Regions from separate parts of the Senegalia massiliensis genome, predicted to be linked through region 3. Evidence: riboswitches for the same ligand, from Rfam matches in the RefSeq annotation. Region 3 holds a riboswitch; each other region holds the start of a gene.

Region 1 (3,290 bases), on a different contig from region 3:
TGAGGTAGTAAATATTTATGAGAATATAGATGCTGATAAGTTAATAGAACAAACAAGTGTACATCTTTATGAATTAAAAGAAGACTTAAATGAATATTTAAAAGAGTTGGGATCAAGATCCAAAGTTAATTCACTTAATGATATAATAAAATCTAAGAAATATCATAAGGGAATAGAAAAAAATATTAAATTTGCAGAAACTATTGATAGAAGTATGCCTGAATATAATAAAAGAATAGTTAATAGGATTGAACTACAAAATTTAGTAATGGAACTTATGGCAAAATATAAATTAGATGCAATTTTATATCCTCATCAAAAAAGACCAGTTGTAAAAGTAGGTGAATCTCAAGTAGATAGAAATGGAGTATTAGGAGCTATAACTGGATTTCCTTCTTGCGTATTACCTGCTGGATTTACAAATCAAACGGAAACAGCACCGATTGGTATTCCGGTAGGTATAGAATTTTTAACTAGAGAATGGAATGAATCTGTATTATTTGAAATTGCATATGGTCTTGAACAATCAACTAAAAATAGGAAAAGTCCTGTTATAAATAAAAATATTGTTTAGGAAATTTCCTAAACAACATTTTTTATTTATCTTCAATTCTTAAATTAAACCCTTGATTTTTAACTACATTTAAAAGTTTACTTCTTTTTTCGTTTTCCATTTTAAGAATTTCAACTACTTGTTTACTAAATTCATCAAGAGATTTTGTTTCATTTCTTAAATCATAGTATTCCTTCATTTCTTTATCGTATTCCTTTATAGATTCTAGATAATTTTCTTGTTTTTTATACCTGTTTTCAAATACTTTAAGAGATATATCCATTCTAGGTTTTAACATAGGATATTGATCTGGATAACCAAAGCCAACTCCTACTATAGGAAATGTAAGTCTTGGAAGTTCTAATAGATCTATGATAGCTTGAGGGTCATTTAAAATACTTCCTAGATAAACAGTACCCATATCTAATGATTCAATAGCTGTAATCATATTTTGAGCAGCTATTGCACCATCTGTAAATCCTTGAAAAAATCTATCCATATCTTTTTTATGAGGTAAATTTTCCCCTAGTTCTTCTGATATTCTAGCATTTCTATATACATCAACTATAAATATAACTAGCTCTGGAAAATTTTTTATATAGTCTTGGTTACATATTTTACTTATCTTGTCTTTTGTTTTATCATCAGTTATACGAATTATGCTATAAGATTGCATAGCTATACTAGAAGCAGTACGATTTGCTACTTTAAATAATGTGTTTAAAGTATTTTCATCTACTTTTTTATTTTTGAATTTCCTAATTGTACGGTGATTTAATTGACTTTCGATAGTTTTATTCAATAAATCTCATCCTTTCAAATATAATAGATATCTAATATATTTTTTACCACTAATTTTAATTATCAAACTTTATTTTTGACGACAGAATTGACAACTTTAACTAATAATGATATATTATAAACAAATTGAATATAGCTATATTGGTACAATTTAATGTTAAATTGTTTAAAAGGGAAGTTCGGTGAAATACCGACACGGTCCCGCCACTGTAATAGATAGAATCTTATGAATACCACTATGATGAACATGGGAAGGTATAAGATTTGTTATTCTTAAGTCAGGAGACCTGCCAATAGTGTAAGCGCTGTTTATTACTCACGAGGATGAGGAGGTGTTATTTGATAATATCCTTTCTATGTCTAGAAAGGTTTTTTTATTAGTAATAAGTCAGCAAATATATGCTGATTTTTTTATGTTTAGATTACAATTACTACTATATAATACCTTATAATATTAGTAATTTAGAATAAATTCGTTATAAGTTATAGGATTAATAGAAGATCTATATTGTCAATTATAAGTGTTTAGTAGAACTATCCTATATAGAGTAATCTATTCATATGTTAGGAGTGAATTTAATGAATATAGCAATTGGAATATGTGAAAAGGTAAATGGAATTTGCACAACAATGGGATGTTTTAAAGCTTTTAATAATAAAGAAAAATATTTTAAAAGCTATAAAAATGAAGAAATAAATCTATCATCTTTTTTTACATGTCAAATATGTTCTAGTGAGTCAAAAGATTGGGTAAATGAATTAGCAGATAGATTTGTAAAAAATAATATATTTAAAGTACATATAGGTGTATGTATAGTAAAGTGTAAAGCAGAGAAGAAGGAAGAAATAGTAAATATATTTAAATCTAAAGGAATAAAAGTAATTGAGGGAACTCATTAATAGAAAGGTGAAATAAATGAAAAGAATAATTAAAAAACTAAGTATTTTTATATTGATAATTTTTTTAGTGAATTTAGTAGGATGTAGGAATGATAATAGTGATTCAAAAGAGTCAAATACTGAATCAACAGTTGTAGAAAAAAATGAATCCAATAAAAGCAATGAAAGTTCTCATTATCCTGTAACTGTTACTACTTATAATTGGGCTAAGGAGCCAGTGGAAATAACGTTTAATGAAGCTCCTCAAAGGGTAGTTGCAATATACCAAAGTGCAATAGAAACACTTTTAGCTTTAGATCAAGGAGATAAAATAGTAGCAGCTTCATATTTAGATGATCCAGTTAAAGAAGAATTTAAGGAATCATTTGATAAAATAAAATATTATAAGCAACTTCCAACAAAAGAAGAGATATTAGCATTGGAACCTGATTTTATTACTAGTTGGTATTCTTTATTTGCAGAGAAGGTTTATGGCGATGTTTCTTTTTGGCATGAAAGAGACATCAATACTTATATCCAGCAGAATAGCGGTGTTAAATCACCTAACACTTTAGAAAATGAGTATCAAGATATAATTAATATGGGAAAAATATTTAATGTAGAAGATAAAGCTAATAAGATTGTAAAAGAAATGAAAGAACAAATTGAAAAAGCTAAAGAAAGCGTAAAGAGTAAAGAAAAAGTAAAAACAGTTATTTTAGAAGTAGGAAAAGAAGGACAATATAGAATATATGGAGAAGATAGTATAGGTGGAGATATAGCAACTCAAGTAGGAGCAGATTTAGTTGCTAAAAAAAATATAGGGATGGAAGATTTGATAAATTTAAACCCTGATGTTATTTTTACAGTATATTATGGTGATTCAATAGATAGAGAAGAAGCAGTTAATAGCATAATGGATAATCCTGCTCTTGGAAGTATTTCTGCGGTTAAAAATGATAGAGTAAACCCTATTGTATTAAGTGAAGTTTATGCAAGTGGTATTAGAACTATGGATGGAATAAATACTATAATTGAAGGGATTTATCCAGATATG
Region 2 (3,290 bases), on a different contig from region 3:
GAGGCGGGAGAGTTTGCAAAATCTTTACCACAAGTAGTTATTATAGCTTTAATTGCATCATATATAGTTTCTATAACAGTAACTCCTGTACTTGCAAGTTTACTTCTTAAGAATAGTCATAGAAAAGTAAGAGAACGAAAACACTTTAAAGGATTATTAGAAAATACACTTTTAAAAAGCATGAAATATACTAAAACTACATTTTTAATTGTATTAGTATTAATAATCATAGTAGGTTTTATGCTTGTAAATATGAGGCTTGAAGTATTTCCTTATGCAGATAATAATATAGCATATATTGATATAAAAGCAGAAGAAAATAACATAGATCAAACACAGCAAATTGTAGAAGATGTAAAAGAAGTATTAAATAATAGAGATGATATAAAGGAATATACATCATCAATAGGAGGGCCAATACCTAAATTTTATATAACAAATCCTCCTTATTTTAAATCTCCTGATTTAGGGCAAGTAATGTTTAGATTTAATGAAGAAAAAATTGCTGAATATAAAAATAAGAAGTATTTTGCATATGAACTCCAAAATAAGCTAAATGATAAAATAGAAGATGGAACAGTGACAGTTAATCTACTTGCACTTACAAACCCAGGACCTGATATTGATATAACCCTTTCTTCTGATGAATTTAAAGATATAGAAAATGTAGCAAGTAATATAAGGGAAGAAATGGATGATATGAAGAGTTTATATAATATTACTTTAGAAGAATCCTCTGTAATAAAAGAATATGAGATTATTCCAAATAAAGAAGAAATGTCAATATTAGGACTTACTAGTTATGATATACAAAGACAAGTAAATCTTGCATTGAATAAAACTCAGATTGGTGAAGTAAATATAGATGACGAAAGTAAAAGTATTTTGTTATATGCAAATCCAAATAGTATAGATGAATTACAAAATACACCTATTAAATCACCTAATAGTCAACAAATATTACTTTTAAAAGATGTAGTAGAAATAGAAGAGGATACCAGGTTAGAAGAATTAAATAGATTTAATAGAAAGCCATTTATCAAAATAACAGCTGAAGTAGATCCTGATAAATCTACTTTAGTAGAACAAAACAAGGTTGAAGAAATAATAAATAATAAAAAAACAGATGATATTAAAGTTACATTTGGAGGAGAAAAAGAAATCTTTAAAAAATATTTAAGTGGACTTGGTATAGCCGCACTTATAGCACTTGTAGGAGTATATTTAATATTACTTCTTCAATTTAGATCCATACTTCAACCACTTATAATACTTATAACCGTACCATTATCTGTAATAGGAGTAGTTTTTGGAGTGTTTATATTTAGACTACCTCTTACATTTACAGTAGGACTTGGAGCTGCAAGTCTTATAGGTATTGTTGTTAATAATGCAATATTAATAATAGAATATATAAATAGAGAGAGAGAGAATGGAAGAAGTATAAAAGAGGCTTGTATAGAATCAGCGAAAAAAAGGTTAAGACCAATATTATTAAGTAGTATTACAACGGTAATAGGTCTTATTCCATTAGTTTTATCTGGCAGTTCATTTTTCACACCACTAGCTGTAGGACTCATGGTAGGTCTTATATTCTCAACACTTCTTACTCTTATTGTAATACCAATAGCATATAATAGTCTTGTGAAAGAAAATTAGAATTGCTTTTTTATATAAATTGTAGTATTATATAATTAGTTAAATAATATGAAGTATAATTTGAGGGGAAACAGGTTAAAATCCTGTACGGGCCCGCCGCCGTATGGTATAAATATATACTAAGTCGGAATACCTTAAATTATATAAAAGCACTTGAAACTTCACGTGGAAATGAAGTGGTGTGGTATATAAAATGATTTTATTAACCCTTCCACTTCGATAGTGGAAGGGTTTTTTTAGACACATTAAACACATAAATATAAGGAGGAATTATAGTGAGTAAAAAAAGTTTAATAATTGTTATAGCTTTAGTTTTAGCATTAGGGCTTGTATTTGCATATCAGACTTTTTTATCTCCAGAATCAGTAGAAGGAGCTAAGGAAGTAAAGATACAAGTAATAAATGAAAAAGAGGATGTAGATAAGACGTTTACCTATAACACTGATGATGAATATTTATTAGATTTATTAGAAAATAATAAAGATGAGATTGGTGTAACTCTTACAGATTCAGATTTTGGAAAAATGGTTACTGCTATGATGGATTATGAAGCAAAAGAAAGTGAACAAGAATTTTGGCAAATTCAAGTAAATGGTAAAGATGCAGAAACAGGTGTAGCTGAAATACCACTTACAGATGGAGATAAATATAAATTTGAGTTAACTAGTTATTAATATGAAAGTAAGAGATCTTGTATTAATAGCTATATTAAGTGCCACTTTAACTGCATCTAAAATGGCATTGTCCTTTGTGCCTAATGTAGAAATTGTTACTTTACTTTTTATAATTTATACTGTAGTTTTTGGATTTAAAAGAGCTATTTTAGTTTCAATAATATTTTCTACAACTGAAATATTTGTATGGGGTTTTAATACTTGGCTAATAGGTTATTATTTGATATGGCCAATATTAGTTATAATAACATCAGTTATTAATTATAAAACCCAAAATGAATATATATATGCAGTTTTAGCTGGTATATTTGGTCTCTCATTCGGTTTGTTTTTTGCTTTAACAGAATCTGTATTTTATGGAGTTGGTTATGGAATAACTTATTGGATAAGAGGGCTATTATTTGATATTATACATGGTTTTTCAAACTTTATATTAGTACTAATATTATTTAAGCCTATAAAAAATATTATAGAGAAACAAGGTGCTAGATTTAATTAAAAATCTTTTTCTTATAGTTTATTCTCTTTTGCATAGGGAATATATTCTATAAGAAAGAGGTTTTTTGTTATTTAATATCTTTTTTATAAATTAGCAGTAATAACTAATATACTCAATAAAGATAAAGTATAAATTGAAGTATATAAGTAATAAATAAAAAAATATTGGATAAATTAAAATAAACAAGGTGGTGAAAATATGAGTGATGACTTTAAAGTAAAAGAAGATAATTACAATTACGCTTTATCAATCATAGAAAATATGGATATAGAAAATGTTGAAAATTCTATGCAAAAGATATATAGATTTCAACAAGTAATACAAAAGACACTTGTTGAAGGGCATGATTATGGAAAAACATTTTATGGTTCATCAAAACCTTCTCTATTAAAACCTGGTGCTGAAAAAATACTTATGTTATTAGGAATATCTAGTGAGTATGAAATAATTGATAAAGT
Region 3 (3,290 bases):
CCTTTATTTAAATCTATATTTATATTTTTTAATGCAACTTTTCCGTCTTCATAATTATAATTTAAATCTACTGTCTTTAACATATATTCACCTACATATAAAACCTATTGTCATAATTTTTACTTTCAAGAGAAATTATCATATCTTTATATCGTTTAATAATCCTAACAATTAATGTTCTTAAAAGTAATCCTAAAGAATTAAAACTATTTTTCATGTTTATATATCCAAACCTTAAATCTTGTGCTTTATAAATCTTAGCTATCTCTTCTAAAAGTATAAATATAAATCTATATGTGAGCATTATAAGCTCTATTAAAAGGACTGGTATTTTATATTTTAATAATAATTTAATTAAATTATTAAAGGGTGTAGTAAGTATTAAAAAGTAACTACAAGATATGGCTGAAAATGCTCTAGTTGTAAGGATGATAGCTTTAAGTAAGCTATCATCCCTTACAACTAGATAAAAATTAGAAAGTTTAACGCTAAAAAAAGTGTCTACATTACTATGTGAAATCGAAAAAACTAAAGCTATTAAACTTAAAATAATAAAACTCATAGGTAATAAATACATTTTAAAGTATCCTTTTATAGGTATTTGGGCAATACCTACTAAAATAACACTCATAATAATGAAAATAGATATATGAACAATATAGCTATTAGAAAATAAAGCTATAGTAATCATCATAATAAATAAAAAAAGCTTTAAATCATCATTAAAATATCTTAATTTATTTATATATGCATATCTATCAATTATTAGCATTTTTAGCTTTACCCTTCATATAGCCTAAGAAATATGCTATTATTCCAGTACCTATAGCTCCTTGTAAGGTAAATATAAGGGTTTCAGTTTCTCCTCCTGGTGGTTCCCAAAGAGGACTAAACCAAGGAGTATAGCTTTCAGGAATAGCTTCCTCAGCTAGAGAATCAGAGCCTGCAAACTCAGAGTCTTTTATTACAAGTATTGGAACAGCTATAAGTATTACAACTATAAATAAAAGTAATAAATTTTTATATGTTTTTTTCATAAGCTAAAACTCCTTCCTCTTTATATCCAGCTATTAAATTATATACAATAACACTAAGTATTCCTTCTGCTATAGCAAGCGGTATTTGAGTTATAGCAAATATAGATAAAAACTTAACTAATAATTCCATAAATCCTTCATTTGCTCCTGCATGAGCCATGGCAAGCTGAAAAGATGTAACAACATAAGTTATTAAATTTCCAAATGCAGCTGCTAGAAATATTGAAAACTCTTTTTTCCATCCAGCTTTCTGAGAAAGCTTATAAATACCAAATGCTACAAAAGGTCCTACTATTGCCATAGAAAACGTATTTGCTCCAAGTGTAGTGATTCCTCCGTGGGCAAGTAATAATGCTTGAAAAATTAGCACAATCATCCCAATTACACTCATTACAGATGGACCTAATACTATTGCTCCAAGACCTACCCCTGTAGGATGTGATGAACTTCCTGTTATAGATGGTAATTTTAAAGCAGATAACACAAATACAAATGCCCCCATAAGTGCTATTAATATTTTTTTGTTTCCATCTTCTTTCACCATTTTAGAAATATTCCTAAATCCTAAAATTACAAAAGGCAAACTAACAATTGTCCAAAGTCCTGCCCAAAAAGGACTTAAGTAGCCTTCCATGATATGCATAGCATTTGCATATTTTGGCATAAACACTAATACTAAACCAAATAAAACTAGATACTTCTTTTTCAACTTTATCCCCTCCGAATATTTTTTACACAATAAAAATCCTACCTCGGAGGTAGGATAGTTTTTTAGCTAAAATATATATTATCTATAAGCTGGTATATCCTTCCCTCCGAAGGCTTAATTCCCTAAATTAGGCAGGTCTCCTGGCTCGCCATCATCCTACTTTCTCTCCTTCCCATTCTAATGAATAGTGGACTTGAGATTTCGTTATGGTTACAGTAGCGGGGGCTGCAGAGGTTTCTCACCTCTTTCCCTATTAATCATAAGTATGAACCTAAATTTAATATTCGATTTTTATTGTTAAATATATATTATCACTTGTGAAGATAGAAGTAAATATATTTTTAGTTTTTATTCTGATTATAAAAAAACCTATAAAATAGACCTCTCTAAAATCATCTATCTTATAGGTTTATATTAATATAATTTATCGTTTATCTATTAACTTTCTACTTCTCCTAAAGCAACTGGTTTCTTCAATACCTTTAAAAGTAATGCTGTAATTATACTTCCTACTAATATTGCTATTATATATAAGAGCCAATTTGTAACTACAGGGAATACAAATATTCCTCCATGTGGTGCAGGGGAAGATGCTCCAAATACTGCGGATAATCCTCCTGCTATAGCTGAACCTGCTATTATTGAAGGTATTACACCTTTTGGATCTGCTGCTGCAAAAGGTATTGCTCCTTCCGTTATAAATGAAAGTCCCATTACATAATTAGTTTTTCCTGCATCTATCTCTTTTTCTGTAAATTTATCTTTAAAGAATGTAGTCGCAAGCGCTATTCCAAGTGGTGGTACCATTCCTCCAGCCATTACTGCTGCCATTATATGTCCATTTCCTTCTGCAACTGATGCTACACCAAATACATATGCTGCTTTATTTACAGGGCCTCCCATATCTACTGCCATCATCCCACCAAGTATTAGTCCTAATAATAATTTATTTGCTCCACCAAGTCCACTAAGCCAGCTATTTAGTCCTGTATTTAGCCATTCTACTGGTGGAACTACTATAAAGTTCATAATAGCACCTACTATTAATATTCCAAATAGAGGAAATAACAGAACTGGTTTTATTCCTTCTAATGATTGTGGCAAATTACTAAATAGTTTTCTGAGCATTTTTACTACATAACCTGCTAAAAATCCTGCTAAAAGTGCTCCTAAAAACCCTGCTTTTCCATTTGCAGCAAGAGCTCCTCCTACAAATCCTGGTGCTAGAGCTGGTCTATCGCCTATAGATGATGCAATGAATCCTGCAAGTATTGGTAGCATAAAGCTAAATGCTGTGCCTCCTAGTGTATTAAAAAATGCCGCAATTTCATTACCTGAACCATAATTATCTGCTCCTGCATTATTAAAATCAAATAAAAATGCTAATGCTATTAATATTCCTCCACCTACTACAAATGGAAGCATATTTGATACACCATTCATTAAATTTCTATATATTCCCTTGCCTGTACTTTGAGATTTAGTAGATGTAGAAGTTTCTTTTGCTTCGTATACATCACCATTTTTTTCTAATGCTCTTTCTA

The links. A riboswitch is a leader RNA that binds a small molecule or an ion and turns the genes downstream of it on or off. The one in region 3 is predicted to bind cobalamin.
Region 1: linked by a shared signal. The riboswitch ahead of D3Z33_RS14490 (CGGC domain-containing protein) and the one ahead of D3Z33_RS06535 (energy-coupling factor ABC transporter permease) in region 3 are both predicted to bind cobalamin.
Region 2: linked by a shared signal. The riboswitch ahead of D3Z33_RS17090 (DUF4430 domain-containing protein) and the one ahead of D3Z33_RS06535 (energy-coupling factor ABC transporter permease) in region 3 are both predicted to bind cobalamin.

The regions. Positions count from the first base shown of each region.
Region 1 covers NZ_QXXA01000018.1:28,679-31,968, forward strand. Annotated here, with positions in the region: gene D3Z33_RS14480 (amidase family protein) at 1-574, shown strand, start outside; gene D3Z33_RS14485 (NADPH-dependent oxidoreductase) at 597-1,355, opposite strand; cobalamin riboswitch at 1,480-1,663, shown strand; gene D3Z33_RS14490 (CGGC domain-containing protein) at 1,934-2,254, shown strand; gene D3Z33_RS14495 (ABC transporter substrate-binding protein) at 2,271-3,290, shown strand, end outside.
Region 2 covers NZ_QXXA01000004.1:288,718-292,007, reverse strand. Annotated here, with positions in the region: gene D3Z33_RS03720 (efflux RND transporter permease subunit) at 1-1,659, shown strand, start outside; adenosylcobalamin (AdoCbl) riboswitch at 1,701-1,846, shown strand; gene D3Z33_RS17090 (DUF4430 domain-containing protein) at 1,935-2,333, shown strand; gene D3Z33_RS03710 (hypothetical protein) at 2,335-2,832, shown strand; gene D3Z33_RS03705 (hypothetical protein) at 3,031-3,290, shown strand, end outside.
Region 3 covers NZ_QXXA01000006.1:147,521-150,810, forward strand. Annotated here, with positions in the region: gene D3Z33_RS06520 (energy-coupling factor ABC transporter ATP-binding protein) at 1-83, opposite strand, end outside; gene cbiQ (cobalt ECF transporter T component CbiQ) at 92-772, opposite strand; gene D3Z33_RS06530 (energy-coupling factor ABC transporter substrate-binding protein) at 759-1,037, opposite strand; gene D3Z33_RS06535 (energy-coupling factor ABC transporter permease) at 1,021-1,746, opposite strand; cobalamin riboswitch at 1,860-2,036, opposite strand; gene D3Z33_RS06540 (PTS fructose transporter subunit IIABC) at 2,185-3,290, opposite strand, start outside.